DNA from 4 places in the Mesorhizobium sp. FG116 genome. Region 4 is predicted to be linked to each of the others. Evidence: riboswitches for the same ligand, from Rfam matches in the RefSeq annotation. Region 4 holds a riboswitch; each other region holds the start of a gene.
What was found. A riboswitch is a leader RNA that binds a small molecule or an ion and turns the genes downstream of it on or off. The one in region 4 is predicted to bind cobalamin.
Positions count from the first base shown of each region.

Region 1: it holds a riboswitch for cobalamin, as region 4 does, so the genes downstream of both, ACODTY_RS16365 (CbtB domain-containing protein) here and ACODTY_RS00660 (TonB-dependent receptor plug domain-containing protein) in region 4, are expected to answer to the same signal.
Region 2: it holds a riboswitch for cobalamin, as region 4 does, so the genes downstream of both, ACODTY_RS15435 (aromatic ring-hydroxylating oxygenase subunit alpha) here and ACODTY_RS00660 (TonB-dependent receptor plug domain-containing protein) in region 4, are expected to answer to the same signal.
Region 3: it holds a riboswitch for cobalamin, as region 4 does, so the genes downstream of both, ACODTY_RS07995 (DUF1636 family protein) here and ACODTY_RS00660 (TonB-dependent receptor plug domain-containing protein) in region 4, are expected to answer to the same signal.

Region 1 is NZ_JBMDKS010000021.1:5,113-10,165, forward strand. Features, by position in the region: gene ACODTY_RS16355 (pyridoxal phosphate-dependent aminotransferase) at 1-842, shown strand, start outside; gene ACODTY_RS16360 (histidine phosphatase family protein) at 884-1,450, opposite strand; adenosylcobalamin (AdoCbl) riboswitch at 1,563-1,704, shown strand; gene ACODTY_RS16365 (CbtB domain-containing protein) at 1,707-1,916, shown strand; gene ACODTY_RS16370 (CbtA family protein) at 1,927-2,682, shown strand; gene ACODTY_RS16375 (hypothetical protein) at 2,627-3,328, shown strand; gene ACODTY_RS16380 (TetR/AcrR family transcriptional regulator) at 3,409-4,050, shown strand; gene ACODTY_RS16385 (isovaleryl-CoA dehydrogenase) at 4,019-5,053, shown strand, end outside.
Region 2 is NZ_JBMDKS010000019.1:22,937-27,989, reverse strand. Features, by position in the region: gene ACODTY_RS15450 (WD40 repeat domain-containing protein) at 1-273, opposite strand, end outside; gene ACODTY_RS15445 (hypothetical protein) at 409-642, opposite strand; gene ACODTY_RS15440 (FAD-binding oxidoreductase) at 645-1,748, opposite strand; gene ACODTY_RS15435 (aromatic ring-hydroxylating oxygenase subunit alpha) at 1,768-3,030, opposite strand; cobalamin riboswitch at 3,143-3,350, opposite strand; gene ACODTY_RS15430 (Rrf2 family transcriptional regulator) at 3,540-4,007, shown strand; gene ACODTY_RS15425 (NAD(P)/FAD-dependent oxidoreductase) at 3,997-4,890, shown strand; gene ACODTY_RS15420 (ArsR/SmtB family transcription factor) at 5,011-5,053, shown strand, end outside.
Region 3 is NZ_JBMDKS010000007.1:41,036-46,088, reverse strand. Features, by position in the region: gene ACODTY_RS08020 (NADH-quinone oxidoreductase subunit D) at 1-125, opposite strand, end outside; gene ACODTY_RS08015 (NADH-quinone oxidoreductase subunit C) at 136-741, opposite strand; gene ACODTY_RS08010 (NuoB/complex I 20 kDa subunit family protein) at 748-1,329, opposite strand; gene ACODTY_RS08005 (NADH-quinone oxidoreductase subunit A) at 1,320-1,685, opposite strand; gene ACODTY_RS08000 (winged helix-turn-helix domain-containing protein) at 2,015-3,214, shown strand; cobalamin riboswitch at 3,244-3,448, shown strand; gene ACODTY_RS07995 (DUF1636 family protein) at 3,486-3,890, shown strand; gene cobW (cobalamin biosynthesis protein CobW) at 3,893-4,930, shown strand; gene cobN (cobaltochelatase subunit CobN) at 4,962-5,053, shown strand, end outside.
Region 4 is NZ_JBMDKS010000001.1:148,139-153,191, forward strand. Features, by position in the region: gene ACODTY_RS00635 (alpha/beta fold hydrolase) at 1-79, opposite strand, end outside; gene ACODTY_RS00640 (tetratricopeptide repeat protein) at 151-750, opposite strand; gene ykgO (type B 50S ribosomal protein L36) at 860-985, opposite strand; gene ACODTY_RS00650 (5-(carboxyamino)imidazole ribonucleotide synthase) at 1,130-2,212, opposite strand; gene purE (5-(carboxyamino)imidazole ribonucleotide mutase) at 2,212-2,709, opposite strand; cobalamin riboswitch at 2,880-3,075, shown strand; gene ACODTY_RS00660 (TonB-dependent receptor plug domain-containing protein) at 3,247-5,053, shown strand, end outside.

The DNA of each region.
Region 1 (5,053 bases), on a different contig from region 4:
GCGAAGGCATTGATGGCCTGCTCGGCCTGATCGTCCGCATGTATCTCGCCCCCAGCGAACCAGTGGTTACATCGCTTGGGGCCTATCCAACCTTCAATTTCCATGTCGCTGGCGTCGGCGGAAGGCTGGTTACAGTACCCTATGAGAATGACAAGGAGAGCCTGGACGGCCTGCTTTCCGCGGTTCGCAGGGAGAATGCGCGGCTGGTCTATCTGTCCAACCCGGACAACCCGATGGGAAGCTGGTGGGAAGCGGCAGAAATCGAACACTTCATCGACGTCTTGCCCGAAACCACCATGCTCATTCTTGACGAAGCCTATTGCGAACTGGGCCCGGCCTCGGCCGTACCGCCAATAGATGTTGCCCGGCCGAATGTTGTCAGGATGCGGACGTTCTCGAAAGCCTATGGCCTGGCGGGCATACGCTGCGGCTATGCCGTCGGTGAAGCGCAGGTAATCACTGCGTTCGAGAAGATCCGAAATCACTATGGCGTCAGCCGCATGGCTCAGATCGCCGGCGAAGCCGCCTTGGCAGACCAAGCGTACCTCGCCAAAGTCGTAAGTCAGGTGGATGCAGGCAGGCAGCGGATCGCGACGGCCGCTACAGACAACGGTCTGGTGCCGCTTCCATCCGCGACGAATTTCGTCACCATCGATTGCGGACGTGATGGCGCTTTTGCCCTCAAGGTGCTGCAAGCGATGCTCGCGCGCGATGTCTTTATCCGCAAACCGATGGCGCCGGGGCTCGACCGCTGCATCCGTGTAAGTGTCGGCCTCGATCACGAACTGGATATTTTTGCCGAAGAATTGCCGGGTGCTCTCGCTACCGCACGGGGCAACTGACGCAGTGGATGGCAGCTCATATTAAGTTTTGATTCAGTCAGTTAGGCTCTCCGGCCGTTTATCCTTAGCGCCCAACGCCTGCCATCACTGGTGAGTTCGGTTACGCTTAGAGGCTCAACATCAATCTTCCAGAATGCTCGCATCGGCGCCCCCAGGATAGTGACAAGCGCTGAGCGAATCACCGCCGGATGCGTAACCGCAATCGTGTGCCCCTTCAGCACCATGATCTCACCCAGGAAAGGCACGATCCGCGCAACCAACGTGGTCAGCGATTCGCCGCCAGGGGGCGCGGCTTCCGGGTCGTTCAGCCAAATGGCAAGCGCTTCCGGCTCCGATTTCTGCAGGTCTGAAAGCTTCTTTCCTGCCCATCGACCGAAATCCAGATCGCGGAGCGCCTCAATCGGCTCGCTTGCTAATGCGAACGCTGTGGCCGTCTGCGTCGCGCGTAAAAGCGGGCTGGTCCATACGCGGTCGGCCCTGGGCAATCTACCTGCCTGCGCAACCGCGGCATCGGCAGCGTTCTGCACCAGCGGTTCATTGAGCGGAAATGTCCCCTTCCGATTGGCCTCGGTTGCCCCACTGCATAAAAAGGTCAAGCGCGCCGTCATGATGATGAATCCAATTTTTAGACCCGGAGACCCTAGTGCTTTGTGCGCCCGGATTTAAAGCGTCGATCTCTGATCGACTGCGCATTTCATTGACAGTCATGAGCCGCGCCGGTACTGTTTTTTGTAGGTAACGGGTTTGGAAGCCGGTGGGAATCCGGCACGGTCGCGCCACTGTGATCGGCACTTTGCCGAGAGTCAGGACTTTCCCGCTACCAGGCACTGAATCAACGGGACGCAGTATCCCAGGAGCTATGAAATGTCCGATGTCGCCTACGCACCAAGTGCGCTACCTCAGCCTATTCCTGTGCGCGAAATTCTGCCTTGGGCGCTTTTCGGCGGACTGCTCATGCTGATCGCGATTTACTTCATTGGTTCCGAAGAGGGCGCTATGACGCTTGTCTCGGGGCTGAACACGCATGAATTCGTTCATGACGCCCGCCATCTGCTCGGTTTCCCCTGCCACTAGGAGACTGAAAATGGTTGGAAGTCTTTTGTTGCGCGGGATGCTGGTCGGCATCCTGGCAGGACTATTTGCGTTTGGATTCGCCCGCATTTTCGGTGAACCCCAGGTCGACCGCGCCATTGCTTATGAAGAGCAGATGGCCTCGGCGGAAGCGGCTGCATCCGGGCAACCGGCTGAAGAAGAGCCCGAATTGGTTAGCCGTGGAACACAGGCGGGCATCGGCCTGCTGACGGGTTCCGTCATCTATGGCGCTGCCATCGGCGGATTGTTCGCACTTGTGTTTGCCTATGTTTACGGTCGGATCAGCCCGCTCGGACCGCGCGCCACAGCCGCCCTGCTCGCGCTGGGCGCATTCATTGCGGTCGTCCTTGCGCCGGCATTGAAATACCCGGCAACTCCGCCGGCCGTGGGCAATCCTGAAACAATCGGCGCGCGAACCGAACTGTTCTTCGTGATGTTGTTGGTCTCGATTGCAGCTTCCGTTGCGGCGGTCGCACTGGCTCGGCGCCTGTGGGCCCAATATGGAGCCTGGAATGCCGGTATTGTCGGCGCTGCGGCCTTCATCGCCATTATGGTCGTCGTCCAATATGCGCTGCCGACGATCAACGAGATCCCGGAAGGCTATTCGGCTGATCTGCTCTGGCGCTTCCGCACCTCGTCGCTCGGAATGCACGCCGTGCTTTGGACTGTTATCGGCCTGGCGTTCGGCGCCCTTGCAGAAAAAAGCTTTGCAAGCCGTTCCGACCGCCGCCGCGCAGCCTTGCGTTAAAATCATGCAGCGGCGCATTTCGAAATCGAAATGCGCCGCTGTCAGCATTTGCCTCGGCCTGACCGTGCTGGCGTCCACAGACGCATTCGCCCACCGGCGAACGTCCGACGGCGATATGAGTGGCCTACCGATAGCCAGCCTTTCACACGGCCAGATGGCGGTAATTTCGAAATACCGCAGCGAAATTCTCGATCTAGCTGAACGCCAAAGCCGGACTGACGAAACATTCCATCGCCTCAAGAACTTCGGCGCGATCCAGTACACATACTGCCTTTGGGGATTGGTGCCCGGCAGCCTAAAGGACGAAACCAGTCCCTTCAACGAATGCAGTCACGCTTATCTTTCAGCAGCTCGCGAACTGCTCGCCTATATGCGCGAGACATCACCCGACAGGCAGGCTGTAGAAGACCTCATCTCGCGTATCGACGTGGATATGGTGCGCAACCAAGCATCCTTCGTGCAGTGCCAGTACAGCGCCGAATCCTTCAATACGGCGAGCCTCGTCCGTCCCGTCTTGAGCGATGTGCCCACTCATCTGCCCAGCCTAGCCGCCTTTTCGGGCTTTGCTACGGTCTTGGTGGCAGGCCCATTTGTCCTTGCCGGCATGACAAGACGAAAACCCGACGACGCCAAACGACGCGGATAAACCTGACTTGCCCGCGCTATGGTTGCTACCCCTTGAATTAATTGAACGTTCGTTTTATTATTTCAACAACGAGGGAAGCGATGGCGCGCACGACCGGTTCGGACGGCGAAAAGACGGAAGCAGCGATCCGCGAGGCAGCGGTCGAGCTGATTGCGCGCTACGGCTACGAAGCCGTATCGATGCGCCAGCTCGCTGCAGAGGTCGGCGTGCAGGTGGCGGCACTCTATCGATACTTCCCGACCAAGGAAGATCTGCTTTTCACGCTCATGCGCGAGCATATGAACGCCCTGCTGGCCGCATGGAACGCCGGGCGCCCCGCAACGTCAGACCCGATAGCGCGCCTCATTGCCTATGTCGCCAACCACATCGCGTTCCATATTGAGCGGCGACCGTCGACGCATATTTCCAACATGGAATTGCGTAGCCTCTCGCCCGAACGGCTGACGCAGATTCTCAAGCTGCGCACCGCTTACGAGAAGGAACTGCGCGCCATCCTGCGCGACGGTAGCGACGACGGCTGCTTCGACATCGATGACACCGGGCTCACCGCCATGGCGCTGATCCAGATGATGACGGGCGTCATCGTCTGGTTTCGACCGGGTGAGCGGCTATCGGTCGAAGGCGTGACGGAAACATATCTTTCGATGACAATGCGCCTTGTCGGCGCAACAATGAGCCGGGAGCAAGACCATGTACACACACGCGCTCAACTTCGGGCTTGACGAGGACGTCGCGGCCCTTCGCGATCTCGTTCAGCGCTTTGCCCAGGAAAAGATTGCGCCGCTCGCGACGGAGGTCGACCGCAGCAACGAGTTCCCCGCACATCTGTGGCAGGAGATCGGCGCACTCGGCCTGCTCGGCGTCACCGCCGACCCGCGCTATGGCGGCACTGGCATGGGCTACCTCGCCCACGTCGTAGCGATGGAGGAAATTTCGCGCGCTTCCGCCTCAGTCGGCCTCTCCTACGGCGCGCATTCCAACCTGTGCATCAACCAGATCAACCGCTGGGGCACGAACGAGCAAAAGGAAAAGTATCTTCCGAAGCTCTGCTCGGGCGAAGCGGTGGGCGCGCTCGCCATGTCCGAACCCGGCTCCGGTTCCGACGTCGTCTCCATGCGGCTACGCGCCGAAAAGAAGAACGACCGCTATGTGCTTACCGGCTCCAAGATGTGGATCACCAACGGGCCCGATGCCGACACGCTCGTTGTCTATGCCAAGACAGACCCGGAGCGGAAGTCGCGCGGCATCACCGCATTCTTGATCGAGAAGGGTTTTGCCGGCTTCTCCGTGGCGCAGAAGCTGGACAAGCTCGGCATGCGCGGCTCCAACACCGGTGAACTGGTGTTCGACAATGTCGAGGTGCCGTTCGAGAACGTGCTCGGCGAAGAAGGGCGCGGGGTCGAAGTCCTGATGTCGGGCCTTGATTACGAACGCACAGTGCTCGCCGGCGGCCCGCTCGGTATCATGGCCGCGTGCCTCGACGTGGCCGTTCCTTACGTGCACGAGCGCAAGCAGTTCGACCGCCCGATTGGCGATTTCCAACTCGTCCAGGGCAAGTTGGCCGACATGTACACCACGCTCAACGCCTGCCGAGCCTATGTCTATGCAGTAGCGTCGGCCTGCGACCGTGGCGAGACCACCCGCAAGGACGCCGCCGGCTGTATCCTATACGCCGCAGAAAAGGCGACGCAGTGCGCGCTCGACGCCATCCAACTCCTGGGCGGC
Region 2 (5,053 bases), on a different contig from region 4:
AGGACGAGCCACGGCATCCCTGCCGAACAGCGGCGCAGGCGACGACCGCGCTGCGCGATCTTCATCGAAATTCCAAAGCCGCCATGCGCCGATGATTGACGCAAGTCCGCCCACCAGAAACAGGGCAATCCGCACCATCGGCAGACTGCCGTCACCGGCCATGGCGGTTCCGCCGACGCCTTCGCCGGTCAACGCCAGATAAAGACGATGGAAGCAAAGCAGCGCGGCGATCAGGAGCAGGATCGCAAAGAGCCGGTCAACAAGCCTGATCACGCTCTTGGCCTCCCCCAGGCTCGTCACGACCCGGCCAGTTTCGCACAAAACCGCAGCTTTGCCGATAGTCTGGCCGGGTCAGTCAGCCGGGGAGGAACAAACCATTGCGAACCTCGTGAATTTTTTGCCCGCGCTTCAGCCCTTGGCCGCTTCACGCATCAGTTCGAGCAGCCGCCTTATGGCAGGCGACGCGGAAGCCCGGTCGAGCCTAGCCACTTCACGCTCAGCCGCCGCCTTCACATCGGCACCGTGCGGAAGTTCAAGCAGCCAGGCAAGGAACACGTCCTCAGGCTGGGTCTTCGGCGAAGGCCAGGCGGGCGCTCGCTCCGCCCTGCCCTTGAACATGTCCGGTCGCATGTAGGTTCCCATGCCTAAGCCTCGATTTCGATTGAACTGAGTGGTTTGGAGCAGCAGGCCAGGATGTAGCCTTCCGCGATCTCGTCATCGAGGATGCCGCCATTGTGGCTCATCTCAACCTCGCCCGACGTCTTCTTGACCTTGCATGTGCCGCAGAGTCCGAACTCGCAGGCGGCTGAAATCCTGACACCAGCGGCCCGCGCCGCCTGCAACACCGTCTGGCCCGGCAGACACTCGGCCTCAACATCGGAAGCGCCGAAACGGATCGCCACAGCCTCCTGCGACGGCGCTATCCCAGCGCTTGGTGACGCATCATCGGCAAACGGCGCCGGCACCGGCGCAACGACCGGCTTGCCGAAGCTTTCCTCGTGGTAGTGCTGCATGTCGAAGCCGGACGTTTCCAGCATCTCGCGCACGGCGCGCATGAACGGTTCCGGCCCGCAGCAGAACACCTCGCGTTCGCGGAAGTCGGGCGCGAGGAGCGGCAGGCGCACGGCGTCGATGCGTCCCATATGGCCAAACCAGCTTTCGCGGCTCGACCGTTCCTCGATCAGGAAGCCGAGGTTCAGCCCCGGCATGCGGCTGCCTAAAAGTTCCAGTTCCTTGCGGAAAATGATCTCTTCCGGCCGCCGCGCGCAGTTGACGAAGGAAACGTCCGTCCATGGCGCGCAGTCGTTCAGCCAGCGCAGCATCGACATCATCGGCGTGATGCCGGAGCCTGCCGAGACGAACATATACTTCGCCGCCGGATAGACGTGGTGCGAGAAGTCACCCGCCGGCCCGAAGGCCTTCACCCGCGCGCCAACCTTGAGGTGATCGAACATCCAGCGCGTGCCGATGCTGCCCGCCTGCGCCTTCACCGTCACGGCAATCGAAAACGGCCGCGACGGCGACGACGACAGTGTATAGGTGCGCATCACCGGCTCGTCGCCCACCGGCAGTTCCAGCGTGACGAACTGGCCGGGCTTGTAGCGGAACCATGTCTGCGCGTCGGAGCGGAAGACGAAGGTCTTCACGTCCGGCGCTTCGTCGACGATGCCGATCACTTCCAGCACCTGCAGCCGGTCGTTCCACGGCGTCATCTCGTCGAGATGGCGATAGAGATTGAGATCGGTCATGGCGTTCATGGCTGCCTCGTCACGCCACGTTGCGCAGCGTAGGCTCGACGCCGCCCGCCAGCCGCGGCTCGATGAAGCCCGCATACCAGTCGAGGAACTGGATCACGCCGCCTTCATGCAGTTCCGAATACGGCCCCGGCTCATAGGCCGGCGACTTGATGCCGAACGCATTCTCCTCGACGATGCGGCGATCCTCGTCATTGGTCTCGGTCCACACATGGATGAGCTCGGCCAGATCGTAGTCGGCACCCTCGACCGCGTCCTTGTGCACCAGCCACTTCGTCGTCACCGCCGTCTCGGTGGCGCTGAGCGGAATGACGCGGAAGGTAATGGCGTGGTCGATCAGCACGTGGTTCCAGGTGGTCGGGTAGTGGTAAAGCATCAGCGTCCCGATGCGGTCCGCTCTCACAGCATCTGAAAGATGCCGGCGCACCGCCGGCCTGCCGCTTGTCGTATAGCTCACCGCATCCCGAAGCAGCGGCGCGCGCGTGGCGCGATACTGGTCGTCCGGGTCAATCCGGAAACGCGCCGGCAGACCAGCCGCCTCGCATTTGGCCCAATGTTCCAGCATTTCCGGGTCGCTTTCCGCGCCGTTGACGCCGGTCACAGTCGGCGCTTCGGGGAAAGTCTTGCAAAGCTCCGGATGGTTGCCCGCGCAGTGATAGCACTCGCGGTTGTTCTCCCACACCAGCTTCCAGTTGCCCTTCTCCACAATGGTCGTCTCGTGCGCGACCTTGGCATCGACGAGATTATGCGGCGCGAAATAGGGCTCCATCATCGCCCGGAAGGGCCGGAAATCCGCCGGCTTCTCCGCCAGGCAAATGAAGATGTAGCCGGCGACGCTTTCGCAGGCGACCGGCTTCAGCCCAAAGTCTTCCTTACAAAATCCATCGGCCATCTGCCGCGCGAATACCAGCGAGCCGTCGAGATCGTAGGTCCACTGGTGATAGGGGCACACAAGACGAGCCGCCGTGCCTTTGTGCGTGTTGCACACCCGGCTGCCGCGATGCCGGCATGAATTGTGCAGGGCGCGGATCACGCCGTCGCGGCCGCGCACCACCACCACCGGGTAATCGCCCACCTGCACCGTGAAGAAGCTGCCGGGCTTGGCGATCTCGCAGTCATGGCCAACGAACAGCCAGTCCCGGTACCAGATCATTTCCATGTCCAGCCGGAAGAATTCAGGATCGTTATAAAAAGGCTGCTCCAGGCTGAAACCCTTCCGCCTGCTGCAGATCAGCCTCAGCATTTCGTTACGTGCGTCACCGGTGCGTATGTCCATGTCCGTCCTCGCAAAGGCACAAGGACTGAACTGGTGGTGATTTCAGGGGTAGATGGGCGCAGGCGCATCTTGCCCGAACCGCTCTGCCTCTCGACCGCCCACCGCGATCAGTCAGGTTAAACAGTCCAAGGCTGGTTTCCGGGCTTCGGAGCCGTCCCTTGCAGGACCATCCCGACACCTTCCCGGATCATCAGATCCAGTGGCATCCGTCGGGACTTTCAACTCCGCTACCGTTGCGGGGGCAGCGCCGGCATCAAACCGGCTTCCCAATTATCCGCTTCAGCCAAAACCGAAGCGGCACCTTGAACGGTTTCATCAGACCATGAACGCCGGTCCACCGAGTCCACGAATGCGACATCGCTCTGGCGCAAAGGCGATATCAACGAACCATCGAGGCGCATCTGCGCGCAGATGATCCTCAGGTGCCTTCGCCCCATCCGAATCGCAGTTGGAAAAAAGACTCAGCCTCGGTCTTGAAATAATCCAAATCATGAAACATATGAAGTTACATGAAACGAGACAGCAGACTTTCCGGCGTGCTCCATGTCCTCCTGCACATGGCCGAACACCGCCACCCCGTCACTTCCGAGACACTCGCCAAGGCGATGACCACCAACCCGGTCGTCATTCGCCGCATCATGGCCGGCCTGCGCGATCAAGGTTACGTCCAGTCCGAAAAGGGCCACGGCGGCGGCTGGTCCATTGCCTGCGACCTGTCAAAGGTAACCCTGCGCGACATCTATCATGCGCTCGGCGATCCCTCCCTGCTTGCCATGGGCAACCGCACCGAAGCGCCCGGCTGTCTCGTCGAACAATCCGTCAACGCCGCGCTCAGCAAGGCTTTCGACGACGCCGAAGCGTTCCTGCTTGCCCGCTTCGGCGAAGTCACCCTCGCCGCCCTCAGCGCGGACTTCCACCGCCGCATGCTCGCCAGAGGCGGCGCATCCCACGATCTGGAGACCATTCATGCTTCATGATGCCATCGTCATCGGCGGCAGCTTTGCCGGCCTGTCCGCTGCAACCTATCTCGCCCGCGCGCGCCGCTCGGTCGCCATTGTCGACACCGGTGCGCCGCGCAACCGCTTCGCCGCCCACTCGCACGGCTTCCTCGCGCAAGACGGCAGCAATCCGGGCGCAGTGCTCGCCACCGCCCGCTCACAGGTCGCAGCCTATCCAACAACCACCTTCGTCAATGCCAAGGCCACCCGCGCCAGCGGGCAGACTGACGGCTTCTCGGTTGAATTGGCGACCGGCGAAACCCTTTCAGGCCGCAGGCTGGTACTTGCCTTCGGCATCTCGGACGAGCTGCCCGATGTTCCCGGCATCGCTGAGCGTTGGGGCAACAGCGTCATCCATTGCCCCTATTGCCACGGCTATGAATTCAGCAACCAGCGCCTCGGCGTGCTGTACTCCTCGGAGAAGTCGCTGCATCAGGCGATGCTGATTGCCGAATGGGGACCGACGACCCTTTACCTCAACGGCGCCTCCCTGCCCGACAGCGCCACGCTTGCCGAACTGGAAAAACGCGGCGTCGTCATTGAGCCCACCAGAGTTACAGCCCTGCACGGCGACGGAACAAGCCTCTCCGCCATCGAGCTTGCCGACGGCAGGCTTGCCACCCTCGACGCGCTCTACGTCGCTCCGCAGAACCACTTGAACAGCGACATCGCCACACAACTCGGTTGCGTCATGGACACGAACCCTGTCGGCACCGTCATCCGCACCAGTTCAATGCAGGAAACCAGCGTTCCCGGCATCTTCGCCGCCGGCGACATCACGCGCGGCGCACACAGCGTCACATGGGCCAGTTCCGATGGCGTCACTGCGGGCGTTTCCGCCCATCGCTCTTTGGTTTTCTAACTCACACAAGGCCATTTCGAGCCGAGCCGAACTCGGCCCGAACCCCTGCCCTTCATTCATTTCGAAAAATATTCAACCAATCGGTTGACTTTCATTTTCGACAGGCAGATATTCAACCGCATGGTTGAATTATTCGCACCCCAGCTCGACACCATCTTCCACG
Region 3 (5,053 bases), on a different contig from region 4:
ATATGCGGATCGACCCGGTCCACCACCTCGCCGTCCAGTTCCAGCACAAGGCGCAAAACGCCGTGCGCAGCCGGATGCTGCGGGCCGAAGTTGATATTGAAGTTGCGTACCGAGGTTTCAGCCATGCCCCGTGCCTCAGTTCGTCTTCGCCTTCTCGTCTCCGGGCAGCACGTAGTCCGTGCCTTCCCAAGGCGAGAGAAAATCGAAATTGCGGAATTCCTGCTTCAGTTCCACAGGCTCGTAGATGACGCGCTTGGCCTCGTCGTCGTAGCGAACCTCGACAAATCCGGTCAGCGGGAAATCCTTGCGCAGCGGATGGCCCTCGAAACCGTAGTCGGTCAGCAGGCGGCGCAAGTCCGGATGGCCGGAAAACAGCACGCCGTAAAGATCGTAGGTCTCACGCTCATACCAGTCCGCACCCGGATAGACGTCGGTGATCGACGGAACCAGCGTATCCTCGCTCGCCTCGACCCTGACGCGGATGCGCAAATTCTGCTTCGGCGACAACAGGTGATAGACGACATCGAAGCGCTTTGCGCGGGCCGGATAGTCCGCCCCGCTGACGTCGATGATCGACACGAACTGGCACTTCGCGTCGTCGCGCAGGAAGCGCACGACATCGACGATATCGCCGGCCTTCACCGTGATGCTCAGCTCGCCATAAGCAACGACGCTTTCCAGAATATCGGCGTCGAGCTTGTCGTTGAGATATGCGGCAAGATCGTTGAGGCGTTCACTCATTGTCGATCACCGCTCGATCGTGCCGGTACGGCGTATCTTCTTCTGCAACAGAAGAAGGCCATACATCAAAGCTTCCGCGCTGGGCGGGCAGCCGGGCACATAGATGTCCACCGGAACGATGCGGTCGCAACCGCGCACCACGGAATAGGAATAGTGGTAGTAGCCGCCGCCATTGGCGCACGAGCCCATCGAGATGACGTAGCGCGGCTCCGGCATCTGGTCGTAGACCTTGCGCAGCGCCGGCGCCATCTTGTTGGTCAGCGTGCCGGCGACGATCATCACGTCCGACTGGCGCGGAGACGCGCGCGGCGCGATGCCGAAACGCTCACTGTCATAGCGCGGCATGGCGGAGTGGATCATTTCCACGGCGCAGCACGCCAAGCCGAAGGTCATGTACATCAGCGAGCCGGTGCGCGCCCACGTGATCAGCGCCTCGGTAGACGTGACGAGAAAACCCTTGTCGGCGAGCTCATCATTGATGCCGACGAAGAAAGGATCGTCAGACCCGATAGGCTTTCCAGTCCTCGGGTCGAGAATGCCTTTGGGCTGCGGCGCAACCAGCGTGCCGGAACTGTCGCTCAATCCCATTCGAGCGCCCCTTTCTTCCACTCATAGGCAAAGCCGATGGTCAGCACGGCTAGGAACACCATCATCGACCAGAAGCCGAGCATGCCGATCTCCCCGAAGGAAACCGCCCACGGAAACAGGAAGGCCACTTCGAGATCGAAGATGATGAACAGGATGGACACCAGATAAAAACGCACGTCGAATTTCATGCGCGCGTCATCGAACGAATTGAACCCGCACTCGTAAGCTGAAAGCTTTTCCGGATCTGGATTGCGATACGCCACCAGGAACGGTGCTATGATCAGGGCCAGTCCCACGACCAGCGCCACGCCGATGAAAATCACGATCGGCAGATACGAACTCAGCAATGCGTTCATGCTGCGACTTTCCGTTAGCGGCTACCCCGCCTGAAGCTATAGCAGCAGGCCATGATACGGAAGCGCGACAGTTAATCGCTGAACCGCTTGCCGGTCCCATGCTGCAACGCGGCGAGGGTTAGCGCAGCCGGTTGCCCGAAGCAAGTCAAACCTTGGCCAAAAGATGGCGCTCGCACGCTTATGAAGCAAAACTGGTCATTCCAGCTCTTGTTTGATTTCCTTCACTTTTTACTCCACTTTTACTCCTGACAGTATTGTGGCGATTTCGCTGCTAGCATGGGCGGAATCAACTTCCCGCACCGCACGGCCAGCATCGACGAAAAAGGCGCATGAAAGAGACGTTTTCTCTCGCACAGGCACGACGCATCACGCTGGCTGCACAAGGCTTTGGCCTACCCCGCCCGGTCGGCCCTGTCGACCGCAGGCACTTGACCAGAACCCTGTCGCGCACCGGCCTGCTGCAGATCGATTCCGTCAGCGCCGTGGTGCGCGCGCATTACATGCCGCTTTACTCAAGGTTAGGCTCATACCCATTTTCCCTGCTCGACAATGCCACCCAGTCGCGCAAGCGGCTGCTGTTCGAATATTGGGCGCATGAGGCGTCCCTGCTGCCCGTCGAGACTTATCCCCTGATGCGCTGGCGCATGCAGCGCGCCGAGCGCGGCGACGACATATATGGCGCGCTGGCGAAGTTCGGCCGCGAGCGCGCCGACTATATTGAAGGTATCTACCGCGAGGTCGCCGCTCGTGGCCCGATTGCCGCATCCGATCTCGAAGGCCAGAAGGGTTCCGGCGGCTGGTGGGGCTGGAGCGAAGCCAAGCATGCCTTCGAATGGCTGTTCTGGGCTGGCCGCATCACCACCGCCTATCGGCGCGGCTTCGAGCGCCTCTATGATTTACCCGAGCGCGTATTGCCGCCGGCAATCCTGAACATGCCTACTCCATCGCCTGCCGATGCGCACCGCGAACTGTTGCGCATTTCCGCACGAGCCCACGGCATCGCCACCGCCGGTTGCCTGCGCGACTACTTCCGCCTCTCCCCGGCCGATATCAAGGGCCGCATCGAGGAACTCGTTGAAGAAGGCGATCTGATCCCCGTCCGTATCGAGAGCTGGGCAAGGCCGGCCTATCTCCACAAGGATGCACGCCTGCCGCGCAGGGTCGAGGCACGTGCCCTGCTTGCGCCTTTCGATCCACTGGTCTTCGAACGCACCCGCACCGAAAGCCTGTTCGGTTTCCGCTATCGTATCGAAATCTACACACCGGCGGAAAAGCGGCAGTACGGCTACTACGTCCTGCCCTTCCTGCTCGGTGATAGGATCGTGGCGCGCATCGACCTTAAAGCCGACCGTCCGGCAGGCGTCTTGCGTGTTCATGCCGCCTATGCTGAACCGGGCGCGCCGCCCGAGACGGCATCCGAACTGTTCAAGGAATTGCAGCTCATGCAGGGCTGGCTTGGCCTCGACCGGATCGAGGTCACGCCTGCTGGCGATCTCGGCCCGTCGCTCGCCGCTATCAAAGCGTCGTAACCACGCGTTGACACGCCCACCTCCTCAAGCCTAAATCCGCCACAGACGGTCTCCTCTCCAAAAGAGGGGAGCTAAGAGGGAATGCGGTGCGAGGCTTTACGACCTCAAATCCGCGGCTGTCCCCGCAACTGTAAGCGACGAGCCAAGCCGGACACCACTGGGCAGAGCCCCGGGAAGGCGGCAGCAAGGCAACGACCCGCGAGCCAGGAGACCTGCCGTCTGCAGAAAAGAATCCGACCGCCTGGCGGGTGTCCCGGGCAAGGAGCACGCTTTGGATTGCGACGGCAATTTTTCAGGTGAATCAGATGGCCGCGCCGCGGTTACGGTTGTGGTCTGCACATCGTGCCGTGACGAGACCGGTGCCGACTCTCACCCCCGCGCCGGTGAGTTGCTTGCTGAAAGCGCACGCACCGCAGCCACTGGCCGAAATGTCCATATCCGCACCGTCGAATGCCTCGGCAATTGCAAGCGCCGCCTGAGCGCCTCAATCCTGCGCGCCGGCGGTTGGAGCTACGTCTTCGGCGATCTCGCGCCGACAAGCGGCGCCGATCTCGTCGAGGGTGCCGAACTTTTCGCCGCCAGCCCCGATGAGCTCATGCCGTGGCGCGGCCGCCCAGATTGCCTCAAGCGTGGCCTCGTCGCCCGTATCCCTCCCCTCCATTTGTTGAAGGACTGACTATGACCGCCACAGCTACGCGCGTTCCCTGCACCGTCGTCACCGGCTTTCTCGGCGCGGGCAAGACCACGCTGATCCGGCACCTGCTTGAGCATGCCAAAGGCAAGCGCCTCGCCCTTATCGTGAACGAATTCGGCGACATCGGCGTGGACGGCGAAATCCTCAAGGGCTGCGGCATCGATACCTGCCCCGAGGAAAACATCGTCGAACTGGCCAATGGCTGCATCTGCTGCACCGTTGCCGACGACTTCGTTCCGGCGCTCGACCAGATCCTTTCGCGCACACCCAAGGTCGATCATATCCTGATCGAGACGTCCGGCCTCGCTTTGCCGAAGCCGCTCGTCCAGGCCTTCCAGTGGCCAACGGTCAAGAGCCGGGTCACCGTGGACGGTGTCATCGCCGTGGTCGACGGTCCAGCCCTTGCCGCCGGCCAAGTCGCCTCGGACATGGACGCTCTCGCAGCCCAGCGCGCCAGCGACGACTCCCTCGACCACGACGACCCCGTCGAAGAAGTTTTCGAAGATCAGGTCGCCTGCGCCGATCTCATCATTCTCTCCAAGGGCGACTTGATGGACGCCGCCGGTTCCGCCCGCGCCAACGCCATCATCAATGAGCACATCACGCCCGCCGTGAAGGTCGTGCCGTCCGTACAGGGCAAGGTCGATCCGTCGGTTCTTCTCGGTCTCGGCCTCGCCGTCGAGGAAGACATCGAGAACCGCAAGTCGCATCACGACGGCATGGGCGACCACGAACACGACGACTTCGACACCTTCATCGTCGATGTCCCCTCGATTTCAGATCCGGAAGATCTGGCCCGGCGCGTCGCGACTGCAGCGGAAGAAGAAAACGTCCTTCGCGTGAAGGGGTTCATCGATGTCAGCGGCAAGCCGATGCGGCTGCTTGTTCAGGCCGTCGGCCCGCGCGTCAACCACTACTATGACCGCGCCTGGACCCCTGCCGACCAACGCCGCTCGCAGCTCGTCGTCATCGGTTTGAAAGGACTGGATCGCCCGGCCATCGAAAAGATCCTGATAGGATAACAATGAAAGCGTTCACCGTCGGGATGCCGCAATGCATATCCTGACCACCACATCCGCCTCGCTCGACGAGATCGCCGAGCCGATCGATCTGCGGCAGACGCCGGCGGATGTGGTTGCGCTGTC
Region 4 (5,053 bases):
ACGCGCCGCCGCGCGTGATCGCAACGAGCGCGAACAAAATCGCCAGAAGCAGGGCAAGCGCGGCATAGACAAGGTTCATCGGCGGGTGGCAGCTAATGGAAACAGGGAAGGGGAAGTGGACCGGCGCGGGGAAGTCGCGACGCCGGGATATCAAATGTTTTCGCCTGCGAGTTCTTCGGAAATGGTCGATACCTGATCCTGTGCGTTGCGCAGCATGGGATAGATGTCGAGGACGCGCTGCCATGCCCGGAGCGCCGCTTCCTTGCGGTCGGTGTCCATCATGATCTGGGCCAGGCCGGATAGCGCGCCGAAATGGCGGGGCTCCAGCTGCAGGGTGCGGTCGATGTCGGCCATCGACTTCCCGTAGTTCTTCATCAGGTAGTGGACGGTTGCGCGGCGGTTCCAGCCCTCGGCATAGGTCGGGTCGAGGGTCACGACCTGGTCGAGGAAGTCGAGCGCGACGTCGAACTTCTTTTCATCGACCGCCTTTTGCGCCCAACCCATCATCAGGTCGACCGAGGCGCTGCCCGATTGCGACCATTCCTGCCAGATGCGCTGGGATATGTGGGTGGCGATCTTGTCGTTGCGTTCGCGCTTCAATTCGGCAAACAGCCTGTCGAGGCGTTGCGCATGGGTCTCCACGACGGCGCTGTTCTTGCCCGGCTCGGCGGGCACGGTGTCGTCGGCCAAGGCGACGGGTGCGAAGGTACCCGCGAGAAGCACGATAGCGAGGGCAACGAAAATGCGCATGGCAAGAGTCTAGTCTCGCCATGCGCAAGGTCAAACTGAAATTAGCGTGAGCGTGCCGGCCAGCCGGCAATCACAAGAAGACGCAGGAGCAAAAGGCTCCGGCCGCAGCTCAGCCCTGACGGGCCTTGTAGCGCGGGTCGGTCTTGTTGATGATGTAGATGCGGCCCTTGCGGCGAACCAGGCGGTTGTCCCGGTGGCGCGCCTTCAACGCCTTGAGCGAGTTCTTGATCTTCATGGTCTTGCCCGTCAATTTGGCCCTTTGCGGGCGTAACTGAAAAGCGCGCCCCAAGTGCGCGCTCAATTCGTGACAGGCTCATAAACGAGGACTCTTGTTTATGTCAACCTTCGCGTAGTGCCCAAACCGGATGTTGATTGCCAATCAGCCTGCCGATGGCCGCCGGACAAGGCGGGTGAAGTGCCCCATCTTGCGCCCCGGCCGGGCTTCGGCCTTGCCGTAGAGGTGAACCAGCACGTCAGCTTCGGTCAAAAGCGCAGGAACCCGGGCCAGATCGTCGCCGATCAGGTTTTCCATGACGCAATCGCTGTGGCGGCGCGGGTCGCCCAAGGGCAGGCCGGCAACGGCGCGCATGTGCTGTTCGAACTGGGAAATGACGCATGCGGCTTCCGTCCAATGACCGGAATTGTGGACACGCGGCGCGATTTCATTGGCAAGAAGCGAGCCGTCGCCCAGAACGAAGAACTCGACGCCGATGACGCCGACATAATCCAGGGCGTCGAGAATCTTCGCCGTGGCCTCGCGGGCCGCATCGGCGGTGGCGGCTGATATGGCGGCCGGCACGGTCGATGAGCGCAATATGCCTTCGCGATGGATGTTCTCGGCCGGGACATAGGTCACGATGCTGCCGTCGGTGCCACGCGCGCCGATCACGGAGATTTCGCGTTCGAAGCCGACCAGAGCTTCCAGGATCAGCGGGACGTTGCCCATCGTCTCGCAAACGCCGGCAAAGCCGCCGCTTTCCATGTTGCGGAATACGCGCTGGCCCTTGCCGTCGTAACCCATACGGCGGGTTTTCAGCACGCCGCTGCCATTGAAGGCAGCAAGGGCATTGGCGAGGTCGCCGTCATTGTCGACCGGCTGGAACTTGGCAGTGGCGATGCCGATGCCGTTCAAGAATGTCTTTTCGACGATGCGATCCTGCGCAACCTCAAGGGCGCGCGCCGGCGGGTAGACCGGCACGGTCGCGGCCAGGACGTTGGCCGCGGCGACGGGGACGTTTTCGAATTCATAGGTGACGACGGCTGATGCGGCGGCAAGCTCGGCAAGAGCTGCGGGATCGTCATAGGCGGCGGTGATCTGGCGATTGGCGACCTGTGCGGCTGGGCAATCCGCCTGCGGTTCGAGCACCACTGTGCGGTAGCCGAGACGCGCGGCGGCCATCGCCAGCATGCGGCCAAGCTGGCCGCCGCCGATGATGCCGATGGTCGATCCGGCCGCGAGCATCAGCGCTGATCCTCCGGTTCGGCAGCGACTTTGGCCGTCTGGGCCTCGCGCCATGCGTCGAGCCGTCCGGCAAGTGCTGCATCGTTGAGCGCGAGGACGGCGGCTGCAAGAAGAGCCGCATTCACGGCACCGGCCTTGCCGATGGCGAGCGTACCGACAGGAATGCCGGCCGGCATCTGCACGATGGAGAGCAGCGAATCCTGCCCGGACAGCGCCTTCGATTCGACGGGGACGCCAAACACCGGCAGCGGCGTCATGGCCGCCGTCATGCCGGGCAGGTGAGCCGCGCCGCCGGCGCCGGCGATGATGACCTTGTAGCCGGCTTCGCGCGCGCCTTTGGCGAAATCATAGAGGCGGTCGGGCGTGCGGTGCGCGGAGACGATCAGCCGTTTGTGGGGGATGCCGAGCGCTGCAAGCGTCTCGGCGGCGTGCCTCATGGTTTCCCAGTCGGACTGGCTGCCCATGATGATGGCGACATCGGCGCGTTGGTCGCTCAAGGCCTTGCTCCCGTCAACAAAGCGGCGACGTAGCGGAATTCGCCTGCTGTCGCAAGGACGCTCTGCCCGGTTGAGGGCGGATTGCGATTGCCGACCGCCAAGCGGCGCATTGACGCAACCTCGCTATTGGGCAGCGCTGGTGGAATTGACAGCGCGCCTTGGCAACAGATAGCGTTGCTACCGGAACTGGTTCCAAGCACGGATCAAAAGGGAACACGGTTGGCCGAACGATCGGCCGAAGCCGGACTGCCCCCGCAACTGTAACCGTAGAGCCTTCTTCCACGATGCCACTGGCGGTAATGCCGGGAAGGCGGAAGGAAGCGACGACACGGAAGTCAGGAGACCTGCCTGTTCCCGTCACCCATGCATGACCACGGGGTGTGGTCAGGCGCGGCCGTCCGTTGCGGTGACACAAGTGTGTGTTGCCGCGCGCCGGAATGGCCGCAGGGGGATTGTTTGCATTCCAGCCTGCCCCAACCAGCCGCGGTTCGAAATGAACCTTGGGCGAAGCGTCGCCCCGAGACTTTGGGGACTGGAATGAAAAAGACACTATTTGCCGCAAGCGCATGCGCGCTTGCCTTGACCGGCGGGGCGTTTGCCCAGCAAGCCGAGAGCGGTGCCACGACCGAGCTTGAGCGCATCGTGATCACCACGCCGCTGCGTCGGGCGTCGTCGCTCGAGCGTTCGACCTCATCGGTTGCGGTGATCGAGACCAAAGACATCGAGAAATCCCCGGCGGTGGACCTGCCGGCGCTGTTGAAAACCTATGCCGGCGTGACGGTGACTTCGAATGGCGGCCTGGGAGCCGATTCCAGCGTGTCGTTGCGCGGCACCAGCGCCAACCAGACGCTTGTGCTGGTAAATGGCGTGAGGGCGTCTTCCGCCACTTCCGGCACCTTCAACCTGTCCAGCATTCCGCTGGCTTCGATCGAACGCATCGAAATTGCGAAAGGCGGCCACTCCGCGCAGTACGGCGCCGATGCGATTGGCGGCATCATCAATATCATCACCAAACAGGGCGGCGATTGTGACAATGGCAAAAGCACCTGCGGCAGCCTGACGGCGGGCATCATGCATCCTTGGGGAGGCACGCTTTCCGGCGATATCCGAGGAGAGACCGGAAATGGCAGCAGATTTGCCTTTGGCGCCAGCCTGCTCGGCACGCGCGGCTATGATTTCACGCTGCCGACGACCTATGGCCACGAGCCGGATGATGACGGGTTTATCCGTGGAACGGCCAATTTCTCGCTGTCCAAGGATCTTGCGTGGGGAACGATCTACACGGACGGCATTTTTGCGCGCGGCAGAAACCAGTACGACCGGGCTGCAGCCAACGAGGCCGACACAACGAATTTTTCCGGACGGATCGGTGCGCGTCTCAAGCATTCCGATACGTGGGAATCGACAGTGGAGCTAACCACCGCGCTCGACAATTCCTCCAATTTCAGGGGAGCGGTCGATGGCGATGATTTCGATACGAGCCGCTATGGCGTGCTGGCTTCGACCCAGAAGACGTTCGAGACCGATACCGCGAGCCACATTTTCCAGCTTGGTGCTGAAGCCTATCGCGATTCGGTCGATGGCAGTTCCGTTGCAGGCGTCGACTATTCGAAGAAGGAGCGTGATCTGGCGGCGGTGTTTGGCCAGTATTCACTCGAATATGACCGGCTGACTTTCGATAGCGGGGTCCGCTATGACCACGACGGACAATTCGGCGGCCAGACGACCTACAATCTTGGCGCCAGCTACGAATTGCTGGACGGCCTTGTGGCGCGGGCTTCCTATGCCACCGGTTTCCGCGCCCCGACGTTCAATGACTTGTACTATCCCGATCCGTGGACGCCGGGTAATCCGAATTTGCGGCCTGAGCGCTCGCGGTCTTACGAGGCCGGCGTGAATTGGCAGGCAAGCGAGGACACAAGCCTTGACGCCGCCCTTTACCAGATAAAGGTCGAGGACCAGATCAACTGGGCGGAGTCGTTTCCAGGAAGTTTCATCTGGCAACCCTCCAATGTCGAGAACGTAACCATCACCGGCTTCGAGGCGACGCTTCAGCATCGCTTCAGCGACGAATGGTCGGGCAAGGCTTCGGTCGATATCCGCGAGCCGCTCAACGAAAGCCCCGGAGTGCATGGCAAGTACGTTGCCTATGGCGAGCGCTTCAGGGGAACAGCGGGGCTGACCTATACGCCGAATGAAAAGCTGAGCCTGACCGGTGAGTTGCTCTATGTGACGTCACGCTTTGCCAATGCCGGCAATACGGTCAAGCTGCCGGCCTATGTGACCGCCGATTTCAGCGCGCAATACGCCTTTGATGACCAGTCCCAACTCAAGTTCTCGGCCC